3 regions of the Agarivorans sp. QJM3NY_25 genome follow, and region 2 is predicted to be linked to each of the others. Evidence: predicted binding sites of a transcription regulator. Region 2 holds the regulator's gene; each other region holds the start of a gene.

Region 1 (9,929 bases), 1.6 Mb from region 2:
GTTGCGGTCGAGCCAAGCCATATCAAGTCGACCGAGGATTGCTTTTCAATATTAACGACTTGCAGCAATGGCCATCGATTGATTTAAACCGATGGCCTAGATGTTCTCTGCATGCAAAATCAAGAATAGCCTTGGACCTTAGCTAGCCCTGCTGTTGGCTCACCCCTGCCGATTCAAATGAGGCCATTTGATTGAGAAAGGCGACAGCGGAACAAACCAAGGGATAAGCTAATACTGCGCCGCTCCCTTCACCTAAACGTAAGGACAATTCTAACAAGGCATGAGCATCCATCGCCTTCAATAAACGCTGATGTGCCTGTTCCGCGCTTTGGTGGCAAAACACCATATATTGTTTCACCAGAGGATTGATTTGATAAGCAACCAACGCTGCAGCTGAACAGATAAAACCATCCACCAAAATCACCATCCGCCGACTCGCGGCTTCAAGCATCGCCCCCACAATGGCCGCTATTTCTAAACCGCCAACCTTCGCCAACCATTGTTCGGCCGTATAATCTCCGCGATGATGGTTCATTGCTTGCTCTAATACCGCAACTTTATGTGCCAAACCTTGGTCATCTAAACCAGTGCCTCGTCCAACACAATCGCTAACCGGGAGTCCCAAACAACCAGCCATCAACGCGGCTGCACTGGCTGTGTTGGCGATCCCCATTTCACCGAAAGCCAATAAATTAGATCCCTCTAAGGCCGCTTGACGAACTCTAGCCACTCCAACCTCCATCGCCTGCTCCGATTGCGCTTGGGTCATCGCGTCTGAACTTAAAAAACTTTTTGTTCCAGCTGCCACTTTACAACACGCAACCCCCTCTTCTGAAAGTAATTGGCTAACACCAACATCAACAATCTCAAAAGCAAAACCGTGCTGGCGACAAAATACATTAACCGCCGCACCCCCTTCCACAAAGTTTTGCACCATTTGCGCCGTCACAGCTTGTGGATAAGCACTCACCCCAGCTAAAGCAATCCCATGGTCGGCGGCAAATACAATCATTTTTGCGCGCTGGATCACAGGTTCAAGGGTCGACTGTATCAGGCCTAACTGACAAGCTAATGACTCCAATTGGCCCAAAGAACCTTGTGGCTTGGTCTTCAAATCAATCTTATTTTGCAGTGCCTCTGCCAAACCAAGCTGCAAAGGCTCAATTACAAATTTAGTACGCAAATTCAATTCCCTAGCAATCATAATACCTCGTTTAAGCTTAACTCGTTTAAGCCTTAGCTTTAACCAAAACATGTATTTATCAAAGATTAACTTGTCCCTAAGCAAGCCATAGATCGCAGATGAAGGCTTAAAAAAAACGATTTACAATACAAGTTTTCACTTTCTATTGCTCGACATCTCAAAGTCACCGCCTAAAAGAAAGCCGCTAACGAACGAACTCTAAGCAATTTTCAGCTGTGTTATTGCCAACTTCTTGCTACACTTCGCCCTCAGTCAAATTAGAGGTTCCAGAGTGTTAGTTTGCCCTTGCGGTAGCGGCTTGAACTTTGTTCAATGTTGTCAACCCTATATCAGCGGCTTATCAAGCCCGACTCATTGTGAGCAACTAATGCGTTCCCGCTATAGTGCCTATACTCTGGGTGATGCGAACTACTTATGGCAAAGCCATCATCCGGACTTTCGTCCAAGTGAGCAGCCCTTAGCACTCAACGCCGAGGAAGCGACACAATGGGAGAAACTCGAAATTTTATTTAGTTGCGACCGACTCGATGGCAACAGCGGAATTGTGGAGTTTAAAGCTCATTTTCGCGAGCAAGGCCAACTTAATATTTTGCATGAACGCTCTAATTTCACAAAAATTGCTGAACATTGGTTTTATACCGATGGTGTATTTTCTCCTTCACCCTTGGCTCGCAATGCTGCGTGCCCCTGCGGGAGCGGGAAGAAACTGAAACAGTGCTGTAAAAAATCTTAACTTTAAAGCTGAATAAATCGAAAACACCATGGAAAGAAAAATTCTTTTAACCGAATGCCCAGATGCCAAAGGTTTAATCTCAACCATTACCAACATCTGTGCCAAGCATCAACTCAACATTATTAAAAATAACGAATTTGTCGATAATGAAGTGGGACGTTTCTTCATGCGTACCGAGTTAGAAGGCTATTTTAACGACCAAACTTTGCTCGCTGATTTAGACAATGCACTACCTATTGGCAGCGCCCGTCGTTTAGTCGGGGCCGGACGCAAGCGCATCGTGATCATGGTCACCAAAGAAGCACATTGCTTAGGCGATTTACTCATGAAAGCCGTATACGGTGATATGAATGTTGAAATTGCCGCAGTTGTAGGCAACTACGATATCCTACAAGCGCTCACTGAGAAATTTGACATCCCCTTCCATTACATTAGTCATGAAGGATTAAAACGTGAGCAACATGAACAGCTGATCATTGAAACTGTCCAACAATATCAACCCGACTATGTGGTACTCGCTAAATACATGCGGATCCTCACACCAACATTTGTCGAGGCGTTCAGCAATAAGATCTTAAACATTCATCACTCGTTCTTGCCAGCTTTCATTGGTGCTAAACCTTATAAACAAGCCTACGATAGAGGGGTTAAAATCATTGGCGCTACCGCTCACTTCGTGAATAACGATCTAGATGAAGGTCCTATCGTAGAGCAACACGTGATTCATATTGACCATACCTACAGCGCGCAAGAAATGGCAAAAGCTGGGCGAGATGTAGAAAAGTCGGTATTAAGTCGCGCCATGCAACAAGTGCTCGATGAGAAAGTATTTGTTTACGGGAATCGAACTGTAGTTTTTCGCTAATTATAATATTTAACTTTAAGCGGCTTCGAATAATCGAAGTTGCTTAGTACTTGATAAATTTCACTACCTTTTACTTCTACATCGGGTATGACTTGCAGTGGTTTACTAGCCGCGCCATGTTTTAACCGCGTCAGTAGACTCACGTTATTCATGACCTCTTCACGAACTCCATCGAGCGTATCGTCCGCGCAGGCGGCATAACCATTTAAGGCTTGCTCCAAACGAATCGTATCAATTGAGCCCTTTTGTAAATGCTGACTCCAATTCGCCTGCACTTCGAACTCATCAGCCTGAGCAATTAGAGGGCGAGCTTCACGAAGCTGCAATTGAGCTCGCAGATCTTGCTGTACTTGTTCGGCCGCAGGTTTTTGCATGGAAAATTGAGCCTGATCGCAAACGTTTTGGCTCAACATACTCAATAGCAGATGAAAATGAGCAAGATCACCCTGCTGAGAGCAACGATTAAGCGTATCGCCTAACTGCAACTCATCACACAAACTATGATTTCTTATCTGCTCAACTAACATTGCGCCCCCTTCTACTGATTACCTATATCGGTAGAAAGACACAAAACTTTAGTTCACATTCACGAAATGAACAGATATTAAGCAAACAGTCTTAAGCTATAAAATTTATCGCCTTTTTTACTTTACAGCTTAACAAGTTCTGGTAATATGCCGCTCCACAAGCAGGAGGGGTTCCCGAGTGGCCAAAGGGAACAGATTGTAAATCTGTCGCGAAAGCTTCGGTGGTTCGAATCCACCTCCCTCCACCATCTTGATAAAAAAAGACACTTTAGGTGTCTTTTTTTATGTCTTAAATTTAGCATCATGCTTGATAACCTCTCAGTAATGCCGAGCAAGTAATATGCTCACTAAGTTATGGCGATGCTGCACAACAATCAGGTTAACCTTCATTTTAACCGAACCCAAGTAAACCGCTCATGAATAGATTTTAAAATAAGACAGAAAATCAGTAGTTAGATTTGCAACAGAAGATAGAAGATAGAAGATAGAAGATAGAAGATAGAAGATAGAACGAGAAAATATTTAGGACTAAGCGCCAAACAAATACGCCAAGCTAACTTAGCTTGGCGTTCCAACCAAATACGGAAAGTAATAAACGGTAAATAGACTAACTCACTGAGAGGTTAAACAACAATGTTGTAAATAAAACCACTCAACTAAGGCGGTCCAGCCATCTTAAGAATATAATTCTCAAGATCTGTAACTTTCCGACCTTGGATCACTCCAAGTTTGGCTTTGACTCAGTGTTGACAAGCTAAAAAACTCATCAACGCCTTAATAGTAAATCAAGCACTGCTAGTTTGGCAAGGTTTTATAAATGATAAGCTTAAGCAGCTAGGCCGCTATACTTACACAGCTTCAACCTTGGCAAAGTTGTGCTAGGATATCGAAAAAGGATTAGATAACACGGTAATGGCAACGCAATACAACTATAGCGGAAAAAAAATACTCATCGTTGATGACCAGCGCGCTTTTCAAGTGATGCTTAAAGCCATGCTACAAAACTTTGGAGCAAGCGATGTCTATTTTGCGACAACTGGAGAAGCGGCCGTTAAAGCTTGCCGAAAACGAAAGTTCGACATTCTATTGGTGGATTATAATCTAGGTACAGGTAAAAACGGCGGACAATTACTAGAAGAGTTACGCGTCAGCAAACTACTCGAAGTGGATGCATTATTTTTTATTATTAGTGGTGATAATAATAAGAGTATGGTGCTCAGCGCACTTGAAATGGAACCTGACGAATTTATTACCAAACCATTTTCACAGTTTCAATTACACAATCGCTTAGCCAGAGCCCACCTGAAAAGACAGTCCTTACGTGATATTTATCACGCACTGGCCGATAAAAACTATAGCAAAGTAATTGAGCTATGTGACCAACAAATCGAGAAAGAGAGTCGTTACAGCAACTACTGTAAAAACTTAAAGGTAGAAGCACAAATTGCTTTAGGGGAATATGAAAACGCCAAACTAGCGTTAGAGGCGATCCTAAAAGAGCGAAAACAAACTTGGGCCAAAGCGACCTTAGGCCGGGTATATCTGCTACTCGATGAAAATAAAAAAGCAATTGATACGCTCAGCCGCTCCATCGCAGAAAGCCCACTGTTACTCACCGCATATGACTGGTTAGCTCGAGCCTACCGCGCTGAGGGAAATATCGAAAAAGCCCTGGAAACCGTGCTAAAAGCTTCTAAATTAGCCGTAAACAGCCTTGAACGCCAACAACTATTGGCCTCGCTAGCGATTGATGCTGGAGAACTGAGTTTAGCGAAAGAAACATTCTCAACTATTTTGCAATTGGCACGCCGCTCTATTCATCGGGGGCCACATCATTTATGTAACTATGTACGAAGTTTAATTGATGAAGCCCAAGGCGAAGAAGACCTATACCGTAAAAACCGCTTACTACAAGAAGTAAATTCAGTGCTGTTTCATGCCAGACGAGAAGAAGGCAAAGACGAAGACTTTAATTTCGATGCTTTCGAAGGGATCAGTCAAGCAAGAGTACACGCGACCAAAGGCGAATTAAACAAAGCTAAAAGACTCTTGTTTAGCAGCAATGATGGCCTACTCGACTCTCCGGAAAAAGTTGCGGTTGAGTTACTACCCGATACCTTCCTCACCTTAAATTCAGTGGGAGAGTTTGAATATGCAATGCCCTTTGCTGAAGAGTTAGAAAAACGCGATAATATTGATCCAATATCGCTATCCTCAGCACATAAAGTTTTAAAAGATGAGGACTTTGAACAGAAACTTGGGCTGTTTCGCGAATACAACAAAATGGGCATTGATGCCTACGAAGAACAACGTTATGACGAAGCGACAAGCCACTTTGACAAGGCCCTGCAGGTCGCACCGGGAAACACCGGGGCTATTCTCAATAAAATCCAAGCGATTTTGAAACAAATCAATCTCTCAGATAAGGGCGTCAGTGGGCAATTGCTAAACGATTGTAAAGTTACCATCAAATTACTCGATGGCTTGAAGCTCAACGAAAATCACGCCGAGCGTTACTCAACGCTAAAGAACGAATTTCAGCAGTTTGGTAGTAAAAACAAAAGTTAATATATTGTTTTTATTGAACAACTTTAGCATTTTCTATCAAGGTAGATCTCACAGCTCTAATTTTTGGCTTACACTTAAATAAGCAACCAACACTGGCTTGCTCACGACCTCAGAGCAAACATATCAAAGAAGGCGAATCAGATGGTTCGAAATAACCAATGTTCGTATCAAGATGACTCAGGGCTCCCTTGCCATGAAAAGGCCTTGAGCAATGGATTGTGTTTTTGGCACGATCCCAATGAAAATAAAACTGGCCCCGAAATTAAAGAACAACTAGAACGCTACGCCCAAAATGGCGGATTAATGCGTGGAATATGCCTTAAAAAAGCCCAACTATGCGATATCAATCTAGTCAAATACAACAGTAAACAAGGCTATGATATGACTGGTGCCGATCTTTATCGCTGTAACCTCAAAGCCGCCCACTTGTTTAATATTAACCTTCAGGGTGGCAGTTTAATGAAGGCAGACCTTCGCGACGCTAACCTTAATCACGCAAACCTAACTCAAACCAACCTGCTGGGTGCAAAAATGGAAGGTTGTAAGTGTGATAGCCTTAAGGTTGGAGCGCGTGTCATGCAAGAAAAGTTGGCCCTAACAGCGGAACAAAAGCAAGATATCGAGTTAATGAATGACTATTACCAGCAAGCAGAAGAAGTCTATCGAAGTTTACGTAAAAGTGCTGAGGCTGAAGGGCTGTTTACCACCGCAGGACATTTCTTACGTAAAGAACTCACCATGCGCCGTTATCAAATGCCTAAGTATTCCTATCCAAGAGCCATTTCAAAGCTAGTCGACTTAGTCTGCGGCTATGGTGAATTACCGATGCGAGTTATTTTTACTTCTCTGGCGATTATTTTTAGTAGTGCTCTGGTCTATCTGTTTACCGGCATCCATTTCAACGGCAATATTGTTACCTTTGATCTTAATCAAACAGCAACTCAAAACATGGTCGCCTTCTTTGAATGTTTGTATTACAGCGTCGTGACCTTCACGACTCTAGGTTATGGGGATTTTACCCCTGTAGGATTATCTCGTGTTTTTGCAGCAATAGAAGCCTTTAGCGGTAGCTTTATCATCGCCTTATTTGTTGTAGTATTTGTGAAGAAAATGACTCGCTAGCTCGCCATGAGCAGCATTATTTTCGGTGACTCGTGATGTATTTTAATCAACACTTCAGTTAAAGTTGAAGATTCACCTCAGCGCTATAGCCGTAGGCAGTATCTTTAAACTGGTCGCTATTGCGAACCGCCCCCCTTGATAGAAAAGGATAGTTTTTTGAAATTTATTGTATTAGCAATACTCGCTATTTTGATTGTTGTGTTTTATATTCGCCAGCAGAATCATGCAAAAATAATTAAAAGTAATCAATTACTTGGTCAATATTTTTTGGCTAATAATGCTCAACAACAAGGCGTTGTAAGTACCAGCTCCGGCTTACAATATCTAATTCTTGAAAACAGAGGCAAGTCAGCGAAACCTTCAGCAAGCAGCACCGTGACCGTGCATTACCACGGGAGCCTACTCAATGGCCTAGTATTTGATAGCTCTGTTGAGCGAGCGCAACCGGCGCAATTTCCTTTAGGGCAAGTCATTAGAGGCTGGACCGAAGGCTTACAACTGATGCATGAGGGTGACAAATATCGCTTTTTTATCCCTAGCCACTTAGCCTATGGAGAACGCAGCATCGCCTCAATTCCAGCGGGATCGACCCTTATTTTTGAAGTGGAGTTACTTTCTATTGATACCCCTTAAGCATTCGGCATCTCAAGCCAAATAGATCTAGAAATAACTCATAAAAAGCCCGAGCAACAGTTGCCAAGGCTTTTTAAACACGGTGCTAGCACCATCTAAAACTGCAATAAGGCCTGCTCAAAATCAGTCACTAGGTCGAGCGTATCTTCGATGCCAATCGAACAACGGATCATCGTCTCGCTAATCCCTGAAGCTTGACGTGCTGCTAAACCCATTTCGTAATAAATAGTTTGAGCGACTGGCAGCGCTAAAGTTCGATTGTCGCCCAAATGAGTCGCATTAATCACGATCTGAAGCCTATCTAAAAAGGCAACGCAATCAATCCCTTCAATCAAGTCGAAACTAACTAATGCACCAAAGTGTTTAAACAAACTTTTCGCGCGTTGATGCTGAGGATGGCTCTCCAAGCCGGGATAATACACTTTAGCCACTTTAGGGTGTTTGGTTAATAAACGTGCTAAAGCCATTGCATTGGCACACTGGCGCTCCATCCGTAAGGCCATCGTTTCTGAGCCCACCGATAATAGATGAGCAGCCTGTGAACTTAAGGCACCACCAAAATCACGAAGTCCTTTTTTCTTAATCTGATTAATCCCCCACATTTTAGGATCGCCACTACGGTAGGCCTCAAAAATATTAGGAAACTTCGACCAATCAAATAACCCCGTGTCACTCACCGAGCCACCAAGCGCATTGCCATGACCGCCCACATACTTAGACAAGGAAGTGACAATAAGACTTGCGCCCACGGAAGCTGGCTGAAACAAATAGGAAGAAGTTAAGGTATTATCGACAACATAAACTAATCCGCGCTGCTGACATAACTCACCAATCCCTTGTAAATCGACAATTTGGGTGGCCGGATTAGCAATCGTTTCAACAAACACCATCTTGGTATTGACTTGACAAGCCGCGGCGACCGCTTCTCGATCCGTGGCATCAACCAAGCTTACCTCAATACCATAACCCTTGAGCGTACCAAAAATGCTACTGGTATTACCAAATAGAAAACGGCTCGCGACGATATGATCACCAGCCTTAAGCAAGCTTAGAAATACCGTACCAATTGCAGCCATGCCACTGGCAAACACCAAACTGGCGATGCTTTGGTCAAGCATCGCAATTCGGCCTTGCAAATAATCTAAGGTAGGAGTGGATTGGCGGGCATAAGCGTGGCCGACTTGCTTCCCTTGAAATACATCAAGTAGATCTTGAGTGGCTGCATATCCATAAGGCACCGAGTTGTGGATCGGCGCGTGCACCGCTCCCTCCTCGATCCCAGCTAGGCGGTCACAATGAACCAGCTGAGTCGTAAATCCTTTAAACGTCATAGGGCTACTTCTACTAAAAACCAAGTGACACTATTATGCACTAGGCCTCAATGAAAAACGAGCCAGCAAAATCATCGGCGACAAATAGATTTCCCTTCCCCGACGACCTGCAGATGTCTGAACGATCGCGAGCGAACACAACTAAATCGGCAACATCGCTCCACCCATCGCCCTTTATCTAATAAAACCTGTATCTTGCGATATGTTCACTCATCAGCAAAAGCGCTATCTCCACCAAAGGCTCATCCTCCTTGAGTTCCACACCACACTTGGCTAATAAAAACGAATCAATTCACCACACGATATCTTAATCAACTCTCCTTATGCATTAAACTCAGAGTAAGCTTACATTGGTTCCGTTCCAAAACTGACTTGTTGCCAATCTAAACCGCTATTCAAAATAATCCCTAGAACCTTAGCGCTGCAGACTTCTCCCTGCGCGATAAATCGCGGGCTGATACTCGCCACGAGATCGATGGTACCGCCCTCATTAAGAAATACATATTCGGACAAAGCTTAATGGCAATGGGGAAGAGAAAGCTGAATAATCGCTAGATCTAAATGCTCCTTGTCGGAAACGGCAATGTACCTTTATAAGCAGCGACTGAGTGGAAAATTGAGCTTGCGTCATTACAACACGTAAGGGGGACAAATGATGGCCAGTCTAGGAGCGTTCACCCGAATAACTAGACTGATAGGTATGCCTATTCGTCAGGTCACTAGATAAAGTAAGCGAAGAACTCGGGATAACTGCATCCAGCCCATGGAACAAGTAACAACGCCTGCCAAAGAGCTGTGACGTGTAAATCTGAGCATTTTTTAGCAATGTAATCATTCACTGTCCATCCTATAAAGTGGCCAACAGTAGAAGGTTAAAGATTAACAATGAAAAAAGGGGCAAAGCCCCTTGCTATCGTATGATTAAAACAGGGCTTAACTCAATGGG
Region 2 (9,929 bases):
AAATATCAGAAATCTCAGTTTTTGTCGAAAAACCTGGTGCAAAAATCAAACTATAAGCATCTTTGTCTGGCATTCTTGCCGCCGCATCGGCATCTAAAACACCGCGCTCTATAGCGATAGATTTAAGCTTATCTGCATTCATTCCCGCGCCGTCATCTTCGATCATCAGCAAGATATGATCACCTTCTTGCGAGGCTGACAAACGAATGACACCAGTACGCGGTTTTCCTGCCGCTTCACGTTGGTCTGGCATTTCAATGCCGTGATCAACCGAGTTTCGCACTAAATGCACCAGTGGATCGGCTAACGCTTCCACTAGGTTTTTGTCTAAATCGGTATCTTCACCGACCAATTCCAAGTTAATATCTTTCTTCAAACTACGAGCTAAATCACGAACGACTCGAGGAAAACGACCGAACACCTTCTTAATAGGCTGCATTCGAGTTTTCATCACTGCACCCTGTAAATCAGCGGTCACAACGTCAAGGTTAGAGGTCGCCTTAGCCATATCCTCATCATTACTGGTTAAACCAAGACTAACCAAACGATTACGGACTAAAACTAATTCCCCAACCATATTCATGATTTCGTCGAGAGTTCGGGTATCGACGCGAACCGTCGTTTCCCCCTGAGGTGCTTGTTTGGGCGCTGCTTTTGCCGGCTCAGACTTGGCTGGAGCAGCAGCTTTCGGAGTAGCTGCAACTTTTGTTGGTGCAACTTTCTTCGGCTCGACCTTCGGGGTGACTTCGGGCTTAGCTGCCGCCTTAACCTCAGGCGCTTTACCGGCACCATGCAGCTGATCTAATAACTTTTCGAATTCATCATCGCCAATTTCGTCACTGTTCGTCACCGTTTCCACTGACGTAACAGCGGCAGGTTTAGCACTTGGTGCTTTAGAGCCATGCAGCTCGTCGAGTAGCTTTTCAAACTCATCATCAGAAATATCGCCACCACCCGCAGTTTCGCTAGGGGCTGCAGCACTTACCGGACTCGCTTGAGAAGCCGCTTTTGGGGCACCTGAGCCATGCAACTCATCGAGTAAGCTTTCAAATTCGTCATCAGAAATATCATCAATACCAGTGCCTGTAGCTGATTTACTCTCTGGAATTTGCTCGGGCTCGGGCTCAGGTTCCGGCTCAACCACCACCTGATCTTCTGAAGCAGGCCGAGATAATTGATGCAATCGCTCAATAAGCTCTGGCGAAGCTGGTGTTAAAGGTTCTCTTGCTTGCACCTTAGCAAACATATCATTCACGGAATCAAGTGCTTCAAGTATGACATCCATTAACTCTGATGACACCCCACGGCCACCGTTACGTAATGTGTCAAACACATTTTCCGCACCATGACAAACGTCAACGAGTTCAGTTAATGATAAGAAACCAGCACCACCTTTAACGGTATGAAAACCCCTAAATATAGCATTCAATAAGTTACTATCATCAGGACGTTTTTCTAGATCAACAAGCTGTTCAGAAAGCTGCTCTAGGATCTCTGCCGCTTCTACCAGAAAGTCTTGTAAGATGTCTTCATCTACATCAAACGACATGCGCTACTCCCTTAAAATCCTAAACTAGACAACAAGTCATCAACATCGTCTTGATCGTTAACAACGTCATCCCTTTGTTCTTTATTAATTATAGGGCCTTCTGCTTCAACACCCGATTTTTTATCATCTTGACCAGGAGCGACATCCACCATGTCAGTGCCAAACAAGGTGAGCATCTCAACTAAATTCTCTTCAACCTCCTGAACTAAAGTGATCACCTTTCGAATCATTTGCCCGGTAAGATCCTGAAAATCCTGTGCCATTAAAATTTCAGTAAGCATGTTACGTAGTTTATCGGCATCAGATGAAGAACTAGTCAGAAAAATATCGATTTGGTGACACAGCGCTTTAAATTGGCCTAACTCAATTTTCCGATCCATCAAATTTTGCCATACAGGCATAATATCATTGATATCATTGGTTAATTTATCAGCAATCGGCAAACCCGACTCGACTGCATCCATCGTTTTATTAGCAGCTTGGTCGGTCATTTCGATGACATAATTTAAACGTTCTTTGGCATCGGGGATTTCTTGGTTCGCGAGTTCATTGATCCGAATATCCAATTTGAAATCATTTAATGAATCGTGAAGTTGACGAGTGAGCTGGCCAACTTTATCAAACAGCAAGTTAGCTTTTGGAGCACATAGCTCACTGACTAGTTGGTTCGCCTCGGCGACCTTTCCCATTTCAAGTAGCATCACCAGTTGTTGCGCATCCGCTAATGAAATAATCGGAGTATCGGTGCTCACGCGTCTTCCTTTTATTGTAATCTTTCGAAAATCTTATCGAGCTTCTCTTTTAAAGTAGCTGCTGTAAAAGGTTTTACAATATAACCATTTACTCCGGCTTGTGCGGCTTCAATAATTTGTTCACGTTTCGCTTCCGCGGTGACCATCAATACAGGCAGGTGAGCTAAACTCTCATCGGCACGAATGTTTTTCAACAAATCGATACCTTCCATACCAGGCATATTCCAATCAGTCACTACAAACTCAAAATCGCCACCCTTAAGCATTGGTAGCGCGGTGTTACCGTCATCGGCCTCATGTGTATTGTTGAAACCTAAATCTCTCAACAAGTTCTTAATAATCCTTCTCATTGTTGAAAAATCATCAACAACCAGAATTTTCATATTTTTATCCAAGGTACGTCCCCCAGCTGGATGTTTTACTAGCCCACAAACGGGTCACAAATTTATGTAATACATTATTATGCCTTAATAAACACAATTTTAGTCCATCTTTTATAAGTTTTGTAAGGATGAATTTCTCTATTGTGTCCAATCTCGCATTCGAGTTTTCACTCTGGCAAGCGCTTGACTATGAATTTGACTCACTCTCGACTCACTAACGCTTAATACTTCACCAATTTCTTTAAGATTAAGCTCTTCATCGTAATAAAGCGATAATACTAAGGCTTCTCGTTCAGGTAGCCCTTTGATGCACTCCGCCAAAGATTGTTGAAATCGTTGATTTGCAAAACCTTCGAAAGGACGATTTTGCTCGCGACTTTCTTCGTTAGAAATGACATCCTCGTTTACCCCAAGGTCCTCAATGCCTAAGATTCGCCCGCAATTAACATCCGCTAACATCGTATGGTATTCGCGAAGAGAAACCCCGAGTTTTTCAGCAACTTCAGCGTCTTTAGCGTCACCATTTTTTTCTCTTTCAACAGCAGCTATAGCGTCACTAATCGCGCGACTATTTTTATGTACAGAACGCGGAACCCAATCACCACGGCGTATTTCATCAAGCATCGCGCCGCGAATTCGGATCCCTGCATAGGTTTCAAAGCTAGCACCTTTAGAGCCATCAAAATTACGAGCGGCTTCTATCAGCCCGATCATTCCAGATTGGATTAAATCATCCACAATAACACTGGCCGGTAGCCTAGCCATTAAGTGATGGGCAATCCGTTTAACCAAAATGGCGTGACGCTCCACTAACGCATTAGTGTCGTTAACGCTGGTATTGGCGTAGGCGGCAACTTTATTCACTAAGCTGCTCTCTATTCTTGCGTTGTCCAAATTCGAGAAGATTCTCGATGAAAAATTCTAAATGTCCTCCCGCTTGCTCAGGTATCGGCCAAGTAGCCGCTTTGCTGGCTAAAGAGCGAAATGCCAAAGACGCTGGTGACTTAGGATAGGCTTCAACCACAACACGTTGTTTGCGAACGGCCAATCGGACATTGTTATCATAGGGAATACAAGACACTAACTCGAGAGTGGCATCTAAAAACCGTTCCGTCACCCGAGTCAACTTGGTAAATAACTCCTGACCTTCTCTTAAACTACGAACCATATTGGCAACAACTTTAAATTTATACACCCCATGATTATTAGAGAGTAGTTTAATCAGGGCATAAGCATCGGTAATTGATGTTGGTTCGTCACACACGACGACTAAAATATCTTGCGACGCTTTTGCAAAACTCAACACCATATCAGAGATGCCCGCTGCGGTATCAACCAGCAAAACATCTATCGGTGTTTTCATACTACTAAAAGCACGAATTAAACCTGCATGTTCCGCAGGGCTTAATTCAACCATGGATTGAGTTCCTGAAGTTGCTGGCGCAATCAGAATCCCATTTGGTCCCTCAACTAATACTTCGTCAAGAGTGCACTCTCCCGATAGCACATGCGACAGATTTTTAGTCACGCGCAGCCCAAGTAGCACATCAACATTCGCCAAACCTAAGTCCGCATCAAGGACCATGACTCGCTTGCCTTGACCCGCCATTGCAATTCCCATGTTAAGCGTCACGTTGGTTTTACCAACCCCACCCTTTCCACCAGTCACTGCGATTACTTTCACATTATTTTTTTGTTGCATCATTCGTAAGCCGCTAGCTTGATCAAAATCATTATGTTTAGAATACATCCGAAACCTTCTGTTGTTCGGTTTCACTAAACCAAAAGTGTTGCTGAGAATGCTTATCTATCACCGACAAAGCTTGCTCAACTAATTCGCTAGGCACCGCCACTGCAATATCTTCTGGTACTTGCTGACCATGAGTAACGTAACTGATTGGTATAGCATGACGCAAGGTTACATTTAACACTTCACCTAACGCTAAACTTTCATCTAATTTAGTAAGTATGGTACCAGCCAAAGGAATTCGCTTAAATTGATTTACAGTTTCTTCAATTACCCGTCGCTGAGCATTGGCTGACATCACCAAATAATTACGGATATTAACTTGGCTATTTTTGACTAACTTGTCTAATTGTTCATGTAGACGGATATCTCTTTGGCTCATACCAGCGGTATCGATTAAGACTAACTTTTTATCTTTAAACTGGTATAAAAGCTGGGACAACTCAGCTTCATCATTCGCCACTCGAACTGCACAGCCCATAATTTTACCATAAGTTGCCAGTTGCTCATGAGCACCAATACGATAAGTATCTGTGGTAATCATCGCCACGCTATCAGGACCATGGCGCATAGCAAACTGCGCAGCTAATTTGGCGATAGTGGTTGTTTTACCGACCCCCGTCGGGCCCAATAAGGCAACCGCTCCACCTTTTAACAATATTTCATCTTGGCCGACAGGGAGCTGATTTGCCAGTAATTCCCGTAAATGCTGCCAGCCTTCTTGTACGCCTAGCTCTTCGGGGATATAACCAGCCACCTGATCGGCCATATCCTCATCAAAACCAACCAACTGTAACTGTTTGATTAACATCGCTCGAACAGGCTCTTGCCGCTCAACTTCCTGCCACATTAATCCCGACACTTGATGTTCCAACAACTTTCGCATCGCTGCCATTTCTTTCTTTAATTCACCCACTTCACTGTGATTCGCCTCTGCGCTTGGCGTTGCAATACGGCTTGCGGCAGGTTTGGCTGCTGAACCTTGCTGTATCCACCCTTGCTGCTGAGCCAAGGAGCGAGGAGCCTGAACGGTTCGAGGCCGTTGCGATTTATTTAAGCTGGATTGTTGCAAATTTTCTTGCTGACGCTTTTGATGGCGCTGCATAAAATTAGTCAAATTATCTTTGAGGCTCGCATTTTCGTCAAAATCATGACCAAGCTGTTGGTTTGTTGACGTTTTAGAACTGTGCTTAGGTTTGACGGACGATAAATTGACGCTATCATCGGCTAACTCTCGTGATGAGTTTTCTCCCTTAGCATTAGTCTTGGAAGGCTCCACCGCAGCAACAATCTCTATGCCTCCGGTCACCTTTTTGTTGGACATGATCACGGCATCACTACCAAGAGTCTCTTTCACCTCGGCTAACGCGGTCCGCATGTCTTTTGCAAAAAAGCGTTTCATTTTCACTGGTCACCTTCCTTTTGCTTACCCATTGGACCTATTGCCCAACTGAACTCACAATACGTATTTGTTTATCTTCCGGCACTTCTTGATACGACAGTACACGTAATGCAGGCATTGCTGTTTTAACGAACCTCGACATACTCGAACGCAATATACCGGATGTCAATAATATCGCTGGTTGGCCTGCTAATTCTTGATTTTGGCATGCTTCAGTTAAAGATACTTGCAGTTTTTCGGCCAAACCTGGTTCCATTCCTGCACCATCGTTACCACCTGCCTGCATAGATTGATGCAATATTTGCTCCAAGTCTGGTGACAAAGTAATGACCGGTAACTCTGCTTCACTACCAATTAGCTCTTGAACGATTAAACGTTTTAAAGAAATACGACAAGCTGCGGTCAGAATATCGGCATCCTGGCTCTTCGGTCCGTATTCCACCAAGGTCTGAACGATACTCCGTACATCCCTAATTGGCACCCCTTCACTCAGTAAATTTTGCAGCACTTTAACAACAGTAGATAAGTTCAGGGTATCTGGGATTAAACCTTCAACAAGCTTAGGTAAACTATTCCCTAACATGTCTAACAAATTTTGTACTTCTTCATGTCCCAATAAATTAGCTGCATTATTGGTTAACAATTGACTAAGGTGGGTGGCAACCACTGTCGCCGAATCAACAACCGTATAGCCAAGGGTTTGGGCGTGTTCACGCTGCTCGGTTGCAACCCAAGCCGCCTCTAAACCAAATGCAGGATCGGTGGTTGGCTGGCCTTCAATTTTACCAAATACTTGGCCCGGATTTATCGCCATTTCTCGATCATGGAATACTTCAGATTCACCATAAGTAACCCCCATCAAGGTAATTCGATATTGATTAGGGCCTAAATCCAGATTGTCACGAATATGCACCGCTGGCACCAAAAAACCTAAATCTTGAGATAACTTTTTACGTACACCTTTAATCCGAGCAAGCAATTCTCCGCCTTGAGTCTTATCAACTAGCGGGATTAATCGATAACCAACTTCCAGACCAATCACATCAACTGGTTGTACATCATCCCACCCCAACTCTTTGGGCTCATTACTATTACGAGGATGAGTGCTGGCTGGCTGTAAGGCTGTATCTGCAGCTTTTTTAACATCGGCTTTATGCCGTAACCACGCGGTCACCAAACACACCGCAGCACAACTTAAGAATGCCAAATGCGGCATTCCCGGAACAATCCCCATCACTAATAAAATAGAACCACAGATAATCATAACCCGTGGATCTTTAAACAGCTGCAAGCTAACTTGCTCGCCCATATCGGCTTCGGTATTTTGACGGGTCACGATCAGAGCAGCAGCGATAGATAGTAGTAACGATGGAATTTGCGCGACTAAACCATCACCGATGGTTAACAGAGTGTAAACTTCTGCCGCTTGCGAAAAACTCAGATCGTGTTGGGCCACACCAATAATGAAACCACCTAAAATATTAATAAAAAGAATCAGGATCCCAGCAATCGCATCGCCCTTTACAAATTTACTCGCGCCATCCATCGATCCATAAAAATCGGCTTCGCCAGTCACTTCACTACGACGAACACGTGCCTGCTCTTGGTCGATAATGCCAGCATTAAGATCCGCATCAATCGCCATTTGCTTACCCGGCATCGCATCCAAAGTAAAACGCGCGCTCACCTCGGCAATCCGACCCGCACCTTTGGTCACCACAACAAAGTTAATGATCATCAAGATAAGAAAGACCACCAAGCCGACAGCATAGTTTCCACCAATCACTACCGAACCAAAGGCTTCAATCACATTACCCGCAGCATTTCCGCCATTGTGTCCTTCCAAAAGGACCACTCGAGTAGATGCAACGTTTAGGGCTAAACGCAGTAAAGTGGCAACCAGCAGCACCGTAGGAAATACCGCAAAATCCAAGGGTCGCTTGGTATAGACTGCAACCAAAAGCACCACCAAGGCTAAGGAAATATTAAATGCAAACAAGATATCCAGTAGCCATGCCGCCATTGGCAGAACCACCATGCCAAGGGTAGCCAATACCACCATTGGCGTACCAAAACCTTTGATGAGACTGGCATCTATCTTTTTGAAGTCTTGAAGCTTCAAGCTAGTGAGACGATTAATTATTTCCATAAATGACGAAATACTGACTGTAGAGCAAGAGATAATCTAGAAAAGCAATAACTAAGCCAACAACAAAGGTACACCTAGAGAAATCATAGAATTGAGCTTAGTATCGTAATTCGTCGGGGATAGGTAAATCATCAGCCACAGGTTTAGGTCGTTGTCCTCGACCTTTACGGTACTGCTCCAACTGGAACACAAAGGCTAATACTTGAGCCACTGCGACATATAGCCCATCAGGAATATCCTGACCGAGCTTCGTGGTATGGTATAGAGAACGCGTTAAGGCTGGCGCTTCTAAAATAGGGACTTCGTAATGACGAGCGATCTCTCTGATTTTCATCGCCACCTCATCCACACCCTTAGCCACCACTTTCGGCGCACCACCCGCCTTGCTGTCATACTGAAGCGCCACCGAAAAATGAGTCGGGTTGGTGACAACCACATCCGCTTGCGGCACATCTGCCATCATACGACGAGCAGCCATTTCCATTTGCAAACGACGGATCCGCCCCTTAACTTCAGGGCTTCCTTCCATATTTTTGTGCTCGTCTTTCACTTCCTGCTTAGACATTTTGAGCTGGTTATTGTGATTCCATATCTGGTAAGGGACATCAATGATAACAATAATAATTAAACTACAAACCAGCGCTAACAACATCCATTGCAACATATCTAAAGCATTGACAATAGAGCCCGGAATTGACTGTAGGCTTAAAGACAAGATATCGGCAAATTTCCAGCGTAATACAATCCAAACAACACCAGCTATCACTATCACTTTGGCAACACTTTTAACAAACTCTACCAAAGCTTGTACGCCAACCATTCTTTTAAACCCTTGCAAGGGAGATAACTTATTCGCCTTGGGCATCGCAGCTTCCCAGCTAAACGATATACCACCTAATAAGGTATTTCCGAGCAGGGCTGCCAAAGCAATAAACCCCATGATCCACAACATCGGCTTAAACAACAGCCAAGCAATCGAGCCAATATTTTTAAACAATAGGTGAACATCGAATACTTGCTCACGACTCAGAGTAAAAGCAACTTCAAAGACTTTCACCATTGACTCGGCTAGCATGCCACCAAAAGCCATAATTGCGATTGCAGCCGTAATCAAAACTGCCGCAGTACCCAACTCCTTAGAGCGAGCAATTTGCCCCTTGTTACGAGCTTCATCAAGCTTTTTCGCCGTGGGTTCTTCGGTACGTTCTTGATCATCATCAGCCATCGTATCTTAGCCTTATTGGTCAACAACCAATACGAAGCATGGTACATGCCATGCTTCGGCCTACCTCCCACTGTCGTTGAAAATGAGCCAGGAAGCCACCAATGGTTAACCATAAAATAAATAAACCAAATAGCATGCTTACCGCAAAGCCAATACTAAAAATATTCAACTGCGGCGCAGCCCGAGTCATGATGCCAAAAGAGAAGTTGATCAACAACATTGCCACAACTGAAGAAATCGACAAGGCTAAAGCTGCAAGAAATAGTTGCGAATACCAGCCGGCCAGTTGCTGATAATCGATACTACTTAAACCATGCATACCGATCGGCAGCGTTTCGAAACTCATCGCAATTAAGCTAATTAACTGTAAATGACCGTCAATCGCCAAAAACAATAACGTTGCCAGCAATAGATAAAACTGTCCCACTACCGGAGTGCTCTGACCATTATTGGGGTCAACCATAGAAGCAAAACCCAAACTGGTTTGCATCGCAATAATTTGTCCGCCCACGACAAACGTTTGCATCAGTAATTGAGAAATAAAACCTATCGCGACCCCAATTAATATTTGCTGCAATACCACAATAAAAGATTGTAACGAGAATAACTCTATACCTTGCACATCGGGTAATACTGGTACCAAAGCAAAAGTAATCGCTAAAGCCAACAATATCCGGACTCGAGTTGGGACCGTCTTTCCGCCAAAACTGGCTAGCACCATC
Region 3 (9,929 bases), 570 kb from region 2:
TAAATGGGCCACTAAACGAAGTGGCTTGATGATGTGGAGAATATCGAGGCTGAGCAAGTCGTTATGTTCACACAAGCGTGAGGCATAACTAAGTACCGAAGTATAAAGTTTAGCATCGAGTGGTGCTAGTTTCGTATCGCTCAGCGTAGCATTAATCTGACTTAGATAGGCTTCGATATTGACACTGTTTAGTTCAACTTCACTGGGTAGTTCGGTTTCAATCAAGCTGAGTTGATATATTTCTGGGTCGAGTTCTAACAGAGCAGAGATAGCCATCGGCTCACCGAGTAATACGAGCTTCGGTTTGAAGTCTGAGGCTTCTGGTATCATTGTCGCTTTGTGACTCTTCGCTCGAGACCAATCCAAACGGGATGATTTTAAGCACGCCTTTAATTCAAACCACAATCCGGGATCTGCTATTACATCATCACTATTGAGCACAAATACACCGTGCGGGGATTGTTGGAACAAACCTAAGTCGATGCCTGTTAAATCGGCAGCAGAGCTACCACTGCGAATTGAGCCGAACAGAGCAGCTCTTGAAAATTCTGGACACAGTATTGGCTGATGTTGGCTTTGCCAAACTTTGTAATAAGCTGAAATATCATTCGCCGGCTGTTGTTCAATTAAAGCATGATACAAGTCTTGAACAGCATCAACTAAGCCGAGTTGTTGCTGGCAGCTGTGTAACTGTATAAATAGCGACTCATTGGCTTCAGCTTGTACGCTTATACTCGATGTTGGCTCAGCTCTGATGAGTTCGTTTAGTTGTTGCATGAGTTGCTTAAATAACGGTAGAGACCCTGCTTTAAGCTGAAAATAACTGGGCTGATAGGGCGTTTTTGGCCGGTACAACATGACATAGTTTGATGGGGGCGCGCTGGTTACAGTTGGTGAGCGCAACAGGGCTTGAAGTATTGACTGATGCTGTAGGTAACTGGCTGCTTGGCATATCATGAGAGGCAGACTAGGAGCTTGTGACAAAAAATAATCAAAGCTTGCTTTTGCCAAGGGCATTAAGTTTGCCCATTGGTGATGACTATTGGGAGTCACATTAGCCAAATTAAATGTAGGCTGTAGTTTATCGAGCGGTATTTCAAAGTTGGTCAAGTTGGTGTTCCCATAAAATATTAGTCGTCAGACGCGAGTCGTTAAATCACCAGTAAATCAGATTGTTATCACTTTTTATAAAACAATAACTGCTATCCAGCCAAATACCAATAATGGTAGGTTGAAGTGGATAAATGTTGGTACAACCGTATCCCAAATATGATCATGCTGGCCGTCACTATTTAATCCCGCCGTTGGACCTAAAGTTGAATCGGATGCCGGTGAACCTGCATCACCCAGTGCCGCCGCTGTTCCCACTAAAGCAACGGTTGCCAGTTCCGAAAATCCTAAAGAAATAGCTAAGGGGACATATATAGCGGCGATAATCGGGATCGTTGAAAACGATGAGCCGATCCCCATGGTGATTAACAGACCCACAATCAGTAATACTGCTGCGGCTAACATTTTATTGCTACCTAACATATCTGCGGCGCTCGATACCAAGTCGGGTACGCCACCGGTTTCTTTCATTACGGCGGCAAAGCCAGCTGCGGCAATCATAATAAAGCCAATCAAAGCCATTAGTTTTACGCCTTCAATGAATAAATCTTGGCTGTTTTGAGGGCGGATCCCTGATGCTGTCGTTAATAATAGAAAGCCAGCTAAAGCGCCGATAATGATCGAGTTACTATAAAGCTGAATCGCCAGAGCTGCGAATATAGCAATAATGTTAATCAACAGCTTTTGAGTCGGCATTGCAGGCGCGGAACTCGCCGAAGCCTTAAGCATATCACTACGATATTCGCGTGGTTTACGATAAGAAATAAAAATCGCACTCAGCAAGCCGACAACCATCCCAAGAGCCGGGATGGTCATAGCCAAGGGAAGTTGTGCTTTATCGATACTTAAACCATTGTTTTGTAGATTGGTAAATAAAAGTTGATTTAGGAAGATGCCACCAAACCCAACTGGCAACCACATATAGGTTGTAACTAAGCCAAAAGTTAAACAGCAAGCGATTAAACGGCGATCGATTTTTAGCTGATTTAAAGCACCAATCAGCGGTGGAATTAAAATGGGGATAAAGGCAATGTGCACTGGCACCAGATTTTGCGAAGCGATGGCCATGAGAATGATGGCGCTTAACATCAACCATTTCACTAAGCTTAAGCGGCTTTCTCGGTGTTTGTCTACGCGGCTGATAATCTTTTCGGCAATAAAATCAGTCAGTCCACTGCGAGATATTGCCACAGCAAAAGCGCCAAGTAGGGCGTAACTGAGAGCAATTTGAGCACCATTGCCTAAACCTTGTTCGAAGCTAGAAATTGTTTCCGCCAGGGGCAGTCCTGAAACGAGGCCTCCGACTAACGCGCTAATGGTGAGCGCTAATACTACATTTACCCGCATGAGACTAAGTATTAGCATTAAACAAACGGAAACAACAACGGGGTTAAACATGAATGAGATCCTATGGTTCTTCAGGGGTATCTTGTGGAATAGGAAGCGGCCAACCACCTAAGGTCTGCCATTTATTTACTATTTTGCAAAATAGTTCTGCGGTTTTTTGCGCATCGTAAAGTGCCGAATGAGCTTCTTGATTACTAAATTCAATATCAGCTTCCCGACAGGCCTTCGCTAACACGGTTTGGCCGAGCGCTAAAGCGCTCAAACTTGTGGTATCAAAACTCACGAAAGGGTGAAAAGGGTTACGTTTGATCCGACATCGCTCAACCGCAGCGTTAAAGAAACTCATATCAAAAGCGGCATTGTGAGCCACCATGACAGCACGGCTACAGCCGTGGGCTTTCAAGGCCTTACGAATTGGCTTAAACATTTCTTTTAGTGCGAACTCTTCACTCACCGCAGCACGGAGCGGGTTTGTGGGATCGATACCGGTAAACTCTAAAGCAGCTTTTTCTAAGTTTGCTCCCACAAAGGGATCAACGTTAAATTGCACGCTGTCGAGTACATATAACTCGCCATTTGCATCGAAGCTGAGTAAGCAAGCCGCTATTTCCAATAATGCATCGGTGTTGGCATTAAAGCCTGCCGTTTCAATGTCGATAACAACCGGGTAATACCCTCGAAAGCGGTTCGACATAAGCTGAGAGCTGTGTTCTGTAATGGTCATAATCTGGCATAGTATTTACTGAGGCGCGCATTATTACAAAAGCAGCAAAGAATCGCGAATTTGCTTTAAAGATAATTGGCCTTTGGCCGATATTTTAAGGAGAACAGAGGATTTGCGACTATGAAACCTTATTTATTGTTAACTTTGGCGCTTGGGACGACGGTCACTCACGCTAGTGTACGCAGCTATTCAGCATCAATGGACGATTCAACCTGGGTCATGTCCAGCCAATCTCCTATTGAATGTCGTATGGACCATTTTATTCCATCGTTTGGGATCGCTAGTTTTGTTAGTCGCGCCTCGAAGAATGTTAATTTAGACTTCTACTTAGACATGTACAAAATTTCGCCGCAGACGCATCAGGTTTCATTACGCAGTGTGCCGCCGATGTGGAAACCTGGGGCAAGTTCTAAAAAAATTAGTGAATTGTCTTTTTACCAGCAATTTGACGGTTACGTGCATGCCCAGCCAGCTTGGCAAATGCTGAGCGAATTAGAAGACGGTAATATCCCCACTTTTTATTTTGACGATTGGTATGCTAATAATGCGACAACATCGGTGGGGATCTCATCGGTTAACTTTAAGCAACAATATAACGATTTTTTGAAGTGTGTGGGGCGATTGTTACCTTACTCATTCGATGATATCGCCTTCACGGTTTTGACTTATCAATCCAATAGTAACGAGTTGACTCCGCGTTCTAAACAACGTTTAAGATTGATTGGTGACTATGTCAAGAATGACCCAGACATTGATGTTGTATTGGTTGATGCTTACACCGATAGTTATGGTGGTAAATGGACAAATCAAGAATTGTCGGATAAACGCGCCAAGCGAATCAAAGATTTTTTTAAATCGAGTGGTTTAGACGACAGCGTGATCGAGGTGGCGGGTCATGGTGAGCGGCGCCATGTCGCAAGTAATGATAATACCTTAGGTCGCGAACGAAATCGCCGAGTGGTTATTTCCTTAGGTAAAGATCTACTCTAAATTTCTATGATGTGCTGTAATGGTGGCGCTTTATGACTCAAGAGCCAACAGCTAATCGCCTAGCGAATGTCGCCCGCAGCTAAAGGCTGCGAGCAGCTTGTTGAGGACGAGCATTAACAGCGTCAACTTAGGCGTAAATACTTAGCTTCTTTGATTAAAACGAACCTGAAAGGTATTATGCTGTTGAGTGCGCGGTAATAAGCGTACCGTCGCGTGATGTAGCTCTGCAATATCTCGGCTAATCGACATCCCTAAACCCGCACCATCGCCTTTTTCGGTATTTGCCCGATAGAAGTTATCAAATAGTTTCTCTCTGGTGTCTTGGCTGATGTCCGTACCACTATCACTGATCGTGACTTCGATGTCATTGGCTTGCGCCTTCAGTTTGACGTCAATTTCACTGTGGCTTCCTGAGTATCGGATTGCATTATCAATTAGATTCCTAAATAAAATACTTAATAGTATTTCATCACCATCAATGTAACAGCTATCGCCTTCAAAACTGAGTTCTTGATGTTGGCGCAGTGCAATGGGGGCTAAATCTGCTAAAGCTTGCTGTAGAACTTTGGCAAGATCAAAATTTTGGCTGATTAAATCTGTGATACTTTCCACTTTGGCAAGTGTGAGTAGTTGATGTAACAAACGATCGGTACGATCAATGCCTTTAAGAATGTTATCTAAATCTTGCCTTAGTTGCTGTGGATTTTCACTAAGAATAGCGTTTTCAGCATTGAGTCGTAAGATGGTTAATGGGGTTTTTAGTTCATGAGCTGCCATACGAGTAAAGCGTTTTTCCCGTTGCCAAGCTTGTTCCAGCTGCACTAGAAGCTGGTTTAAAGCATCCACTAAGGGGGACAGCTCTCGAGTTTGATTGGTCACATAGATCCGATCTAATTTGTGTGCACTACGTTGAGCAATGGCGGTACCCAATTCGGCAATCGGTTTGAAGTTTTTGTCGATTAGAAGTACCAATAGCATGATCAGGCAGGGGACCAGGATCAATTGCGGTAAGGTTGCGGTAAAGGCAATTTTATCGATCACTTCTTGGCGGATACTTTGTTTTTCTGCCACCACTATATATTGCTGGTGCTCAGAAGTATTCGCCATTGCTAGTTTAAAATATCGCCACTGCTCATTTTTCATTGAAATGTCACCATAGCCAGAAGCGTGTTTTAGCAGTGGCAGTGGTCCAAGCCGCTTGTTTGAACTCCATAGTAGGTGCTCATCTTGATAGAATTGGAATAAGATGTTTTGCTCATAAGGATGGCCGTAAGCAGTCGCAGGGCTGTCATCATCTTCGGTCAATTTTTGAATACGATTCATCCATAAATCAAATTGTTGCTGTTGCTGAGTAAACGTTAAGCGGTCGGTCGCAACAGGACTTACCATGAGCAGCAATTTTGCCGATTGGCCGAGCCGGGCGTCATAGACTTCTTCAATTTCATCGCGAGCAGATAAAAGACTAAAATACAGTGAGACCACCAGTAATAAACTTGCAACTACAATGATCGATATTGTTAATCGGCGCTTTATTGAGAATGTTTTATTTTTCAATGATATAACCCACACCTCGAATGTTCTTGATCACTTTGTTTGGTACTTTTTTACGCAGATTATGAATATGTACTTCAATGGCGTTGTCACTGGTTCCTTCATCCCAGCCATGCAGTGACTGTTGTAGTTTCTCTTTACTCAGAACTCGGCCTGCATTAGTGATTAAACTTGCTAATATTTTGTATTCGTTGCGGGTGAGTTTTAGAGGATTTTGCTGAAAGTTAATGGTTTGTTCAATGAGAGAAAGTGATAGTTCTCCTAATTGGATTGTTTCATTTGCGCTACCGGATTGACGGCGGATCAACACCCGCAAACGGGCTAATAACTCTTCGAGGGCGAAGGGTTTGCCGAGGTACTCGTCGGCACCAGCATCCAGCCCTTTAACGCGGTCGTTAATATCATCGCGGGCCGTTAAGATCATCACCGGTAAGTCAAAACCAGTTCTGCGAATTTCATGCAGTACTTCTAAACCGTCAATGTCGGGGAGTGTCAGATCTAAAATAACGGCAATAAATTGTTCGGCTTTGAGTGTTGCTGCGACCCCCATGCCACGCTCAAGCCAATCTACAGTATAACCGTGGCGCGTCAGTGATGCAGTCATTGATTGGCCGAGTAATACATCATCTTCTACTAGTAACAAACGCATAGGTTATTTTAAGCTCTCCAAACGTAAGGCGATTTGTTGTTGCCGACCTTTGTCTGCCAGCGGTCGATCTGGCCGAGCTGCGGCTTGCTGGGCGCGGGTTAAATATTCAATGGCCTGTTGCTTACGGCCATCTTCAGCCAAAAAGTCACCATAAAAATAGTTTGGGTCAATCCCATCGGGATTAAGGGCTAGTGCTTGTTTAAGCATCGCTTCTGCCTTGTCATCGTCGCCAAAACCGATTGGCCATCCTGGCACTTTGTAGTATAGCGAACCTAAGCTGGTATAGGCAGAGCCATCTAAAGTTTTTGGGTTTTTATCAATTACTTGCTCTAAGAGTTGCTTCGCTTCTTTGGCTAAACGTAATGCGGATAAACCGCCTTTGGCGCCAGCTAGTGAGGCTTTGTTAATTGCTAACCAAACTTGTAACTCCAAATCCTTGGGATCGTTATTTACGGCTTGATAGTTGAGCTCGATGAGTTGTTCAAAACATTGTACTTGTGCTTTGTTTGGTTCAACTTGGTATTGGCAATGCGCCCAGTCACTTTGGATCTGTGGTAAGTTGTCGTTTGCAGCGAATGAAGCGCTGCTAGCGAAAAGGCTACTCACAAGTAAGCCGCTTAAGGTAAGAGTCGTTTTCATTGTATGTTCCTTGTTTATTGGCTGTTGTGATTAATGAATTGGTGGATTGTCGCCTGTTGTTTACGAATCGAGTTTGCGACCAGCGACGGGAATATTTGATTCACTCGAGCAAATAGCTTTTCTGGCCAACCGATCCATTTCGCACGGTGTTCATGCTGGAGTATATTCAGCACATGCTGTGCAACAATTTGCGGTAAGTCGCTATGGTTGCCTAATTGTTGGTTGAGTTGACAAACTGCATCGCTATTGAGTTCGGTGTCGGTGGCGCGCGGCGCAAGGTAAAGCATTCTGATTCCGGTACCATCCAGCTCTCTATCCATGGCTTCACTAAAACGATGTACGCCCGCTTTTGCGGCGCAATAGCTTGCGTAGCCTGGATAGCCGATCGAGCCAAAAGTGGAACCAATGTTAAGAATGATCCCTGGGCGGCTAATCCAATCCAAAGCTGCCTGACTTAGTATGATTGGGGCCATTAAATTTAGCTGCATTTCTTGTTGTAGTGACTCAGTGCTTCGTTGCCTGAGAAAGCGAAATTGATTGCTACCAGCATTGTTGATCACAACACTAATCGTTTGCCCCTGTTGTTGGTAGTCAAGCGCCACAGATTTGAGCCGTTTGATGTCGTGAGAGGACAGTAAGTCAATACTTAAACTCTGGTGTCGTTCAGGGGCGCTAAGGGATTGGCGCAGCACTTCTAGCTTTTGCTGATTTCTTGCCACTAACAATAACCGTGCACCTTGCTCACTAAGTTGCTTTGCGATGGCTTTTCCAATCCCGCCAGATGCGCCTGTTAGTAACACTGTTTTGTCTTGAATAAGCATTTCTTATCCTTATGCTGCCTGCTCGGCAGCACTAATATTGAGCTCTCTTAACATCTGCCCGTAGAGTGAAAACACCATATTGGCCGAATCAATAATGACCTTTTGATCATCCTGATCTGTGATTTGATTCATTAACTCTTCAAAAAATAAAATGTGCTGTTGGTCTAACTCACTATGCGAAAGCAAGTAACTAAGAGCTTCATCGGGAAGGTCAAGCGTGCTCTTCACTAGCTTTGCTATCTGAGCGCCAACTCCCACGCTAGTGCCTTCCAATACCCAAACCATGCCAAATAAAGCCAAAGGATTATGACGATCAATCTGGTGATACAGGTAGGCAACCATCAGCTCGATAGCTGGGCTCACTTTACCTTGGGCTTGATTGTCTCGAACTAGTTGGGCGTTGCCATGACAAGCTTCGATATCATTCAAGATCCACTCATGATGACCTTGTTCTTCGGTAATATATTCTGCGATTGCTTCTCGTACCCACTCGTAGTCCGCTGATAGTCGGCCACCGCAGGCCATGAGTAAGGGCACGGTATGTTTCACATGGTGATAGGCTTGAGTGAGAAAGGCGAGGTACATTTCGCGATTAATTTCCCCGCGACTACAAGCAGCGAACACTGGCGCTTGTAACATTTGTTGTTGAGCAGCTCGGGTTTGTTGTTGTAAGGTTTCAAAAAAAAGACTCATTGGACTCTCCTGCAAATTTGCTTAGTTGATTTCGGTTATTTGAATATGGTCGAGTGCGTCACTTGGCGTATCCAAGACTTCCTGTACCCATTGTTCAAGCACCATTCGTTTGGGTCGACCGTTAGCGGTGAACCATTCTTGATGAGAATAAAGTGATGGAATCGCTATCACTCGCTTGATTTGCGCGTAATCGGGGAGCTTTTGGTTGAGTACTTGTATACGTTGGTTGATGTTTGCTTGGCTCTCAGTGACCGCAGTTAGAAAAGCTTGGGCATCTCCGGTTATGATGAATGGGCGACCAGCAAAATGACTCTGCGCTTCAGATTCAATCCACTCTGGAGAAATATTGCGACCAAAACTAGTAATAAGCTGGTTTTTCTTACGGCCCAGTAATGTGACAAATCCCTGATCATCTATGGTGGCTAAATCTCCGGTTGCGAGCCAAGGGGCGGTGAAAGCCATACCTAAGTAACCAAGTGCAATATTACCTTTTACCAGCAATTCACCGTCATCGGCTAGCTTGACTTCTACATGCTCTAATACTTGGCCGCAGCTCCCAGGTTTATACGATTTCTCGGTGTTAATACATACCACTGAGCCGCATTCAGAAAGACCATAGCCCTCATAGGCTGGGATCGAAAGTTGATGAGCGAGCTGGATAAGCTCTGGCGCAACGCGAGCCCCGCCAACAGCAACAAAGCGTAACGATTCTGCCAACTGAGCTTGCTGTTGAACCAGTTGGATAAGCGCCATTAATAATGCGGGTGTCAGCACCAAGCTATTGGGTTTCTCGCGTATTAGGGCGCTGGCAAAAACGTTAGCTTCAAATCGACTGGAACCATGTAAACCGAGGCTCTGGCCATGATAGATCTTCGCCGTAACACCGAGTAATAGCGGAACATAAACCCCAGTAATATTTTCTAGTAAGGTTGATAAAGGGAGTAACACTAAATGTTGCTCGCTTTGATCTCGAATTTTGTCGGCTAAAACTTCGCTGACTCGTTGTAAGTTTTGCTCGCTAAGGCAAACCCCCTTTGGGTTCCCGGTCGAGCCAGAGGTAAAGGTAATTTTGCAAGTCTGTTTTAAGGGAAGCACCGCTTGTGTCACTGGTCGTCGATAGGCGGCTAAACCTGCAATTTGTAAGTCTAGTTGAGCGTATTCAGGCCAATCGCCAATTAATAAGTCAGCAGCTGATTGCTCAAGACTATGTTCGACTTGTTGTGCTGCAAAGAAGGTCGGAATGGGGATGATTACCACCCGAGCCTGCATCGCTGCTAAGTCGGCGATCACCCAGTCTAAGCAGTTTTCTGCTTTCAAGGCGATGGCATTCACATTTAGCGAGACGATACTTAAGGCTGCGGCATCAACTTGTTGTTTTAGTTGGCGATAAGTTAAGCTACTTGCT

The links. Region 2 encodes FliA, which starts transcription of late flagellar genes. Its sites were predicted from a motif close to CTAAAGNTNNNNNNNNNNNNGCCGATA; they were not measured.
Region 1: ACRRSW_RS15890 (VC2046/SO_2500 family protein) is a predicted target of FliA. The motif match lies at 3,355-3,381, and genes of this name have one in related genera.
Region 3: ACRRSW_RS11215 (flagellar protein MotY) is a predicted target of FliA. The motif match lies at 3,247-3,273, and genes of this name have one in related genera.

Annotation. Positions count from the first base shown of each region.
Region 1 covers NZ_CP194041.2:3,467,157-3,477,085, forward strand. Annotated here, with positions in the region: gene cobT (nicotinate-nucleotide--dimethylbenzimidazole phosphoribosyltransferase) at 143-1,183, opposite strand; gene ACRRSW_RS15880 (YchJ family protein) at 1,476-1,937, shown strand; gene purU (formyltetrahydrofolate deformylase) at 1,966-2,802, shown strand; gene ACRRSW_RS15890 (VC2046/SO_2500 family protein) at 2,799-3,329, opposite strand; tRNA gene ACRRSW_RS15895 (tRNA-Tyr) at 3,494-3,577, shown strand; cyclic di-GMP riboswitch class I at 3,987-4,073, opposite strand; gene ACRRSW_RS15900 (response regulator) at 4,242-5,897, shown strand; gene ACRRSW_RS15905 (ion channel) at 6,039-7,019, shown strand; gene ACRRSW_RS15910 (FKBP-type peptidyl-prolyl cis-trans isomerase) at 7,176-7,652, shown strand; gene ACRRSW_RS15915 (cystathionine gamma-synthase family protein) at 7,748-8,983, opposite strand; gene ACRRSW_RS15920 (ABC transporter permease) at 9,917-9,929, opposite strand, start outside.
Region 2 covers NZ_CP194041.2:1,865,976-1,875,904, reverse strand. Annotated here, with positions in the region: gene ACRRSW_RS08675 (chemotaxis protein CheW) at 1-1,549, opposite strand, end outside; gene ACRRSW_RS08670 (protein phosphatase CheZ) at 1,561-2,301, opposite strand; gene cheY (chemotaxis response regulator CheY) at 2,313-2,696, opposite strand; gene ACRRSW_RS08660 (RNA polymerase sigma factor FliA) at 2,823-3,548, opposite strand; gene ACRRSW_RS08655 (MinD/ParA family protein) at 3,541-4,434, opposite strand; gene flhF (flagellar biosynthesis protein FlhF) at 4,424-5,839, opposite strand; gene flhA (flagellar biosynthesis protein FlhA) at 5,871-7,982, opposite strand; gene flhB (flagellar biosynthesis protein FlhB) at 8,080-9,207, opposite strand; gene fliR (flagellar biosynthetic protein FliR) at 9,227-9,929, opposite strand, start outside.
Region 3 covers NZ_CP194041.2:2,435,017-2,444,945, forward strand. Annotated here, with positions in the region: gene ACRRSW_RS11200 (AAA family ATPase) at 1-1,110, opposite strand, end outside; gene ACRRSW_RS11205 (Na+/H+ antiporter family protein) at 1,186-2,508, opposite strand; gene rnt (ribonuclease T) at 2,519-3,181, opposite strand; gene ACRRSW_RS11215 (flagellar protein MotY) at 3,302-4,171, shown strand; gene ACRRSW_RS11220 (ATP-binding protein) at 4,313-5,725, opposite strand; gene ACRRSW_RS11225 (response regulator) at 5,715-6,371, opposite strand; gene ACRRSW_RS11230 (tetratricopeptide repeat protein) at 6,375-7,010, opposite strand; gene ACRRSW_RS11235 (SDR family oxidoreductase) at 7,025-7,831, opposite strand; gene ACRRSW_RS11240 (TenA family transcriptional regulator) at 7,841-8,524, opposite strand; gene ACRRSW_RS11245 (AMP-binding protein) at 8,546-9,929, opposite strand, start outside.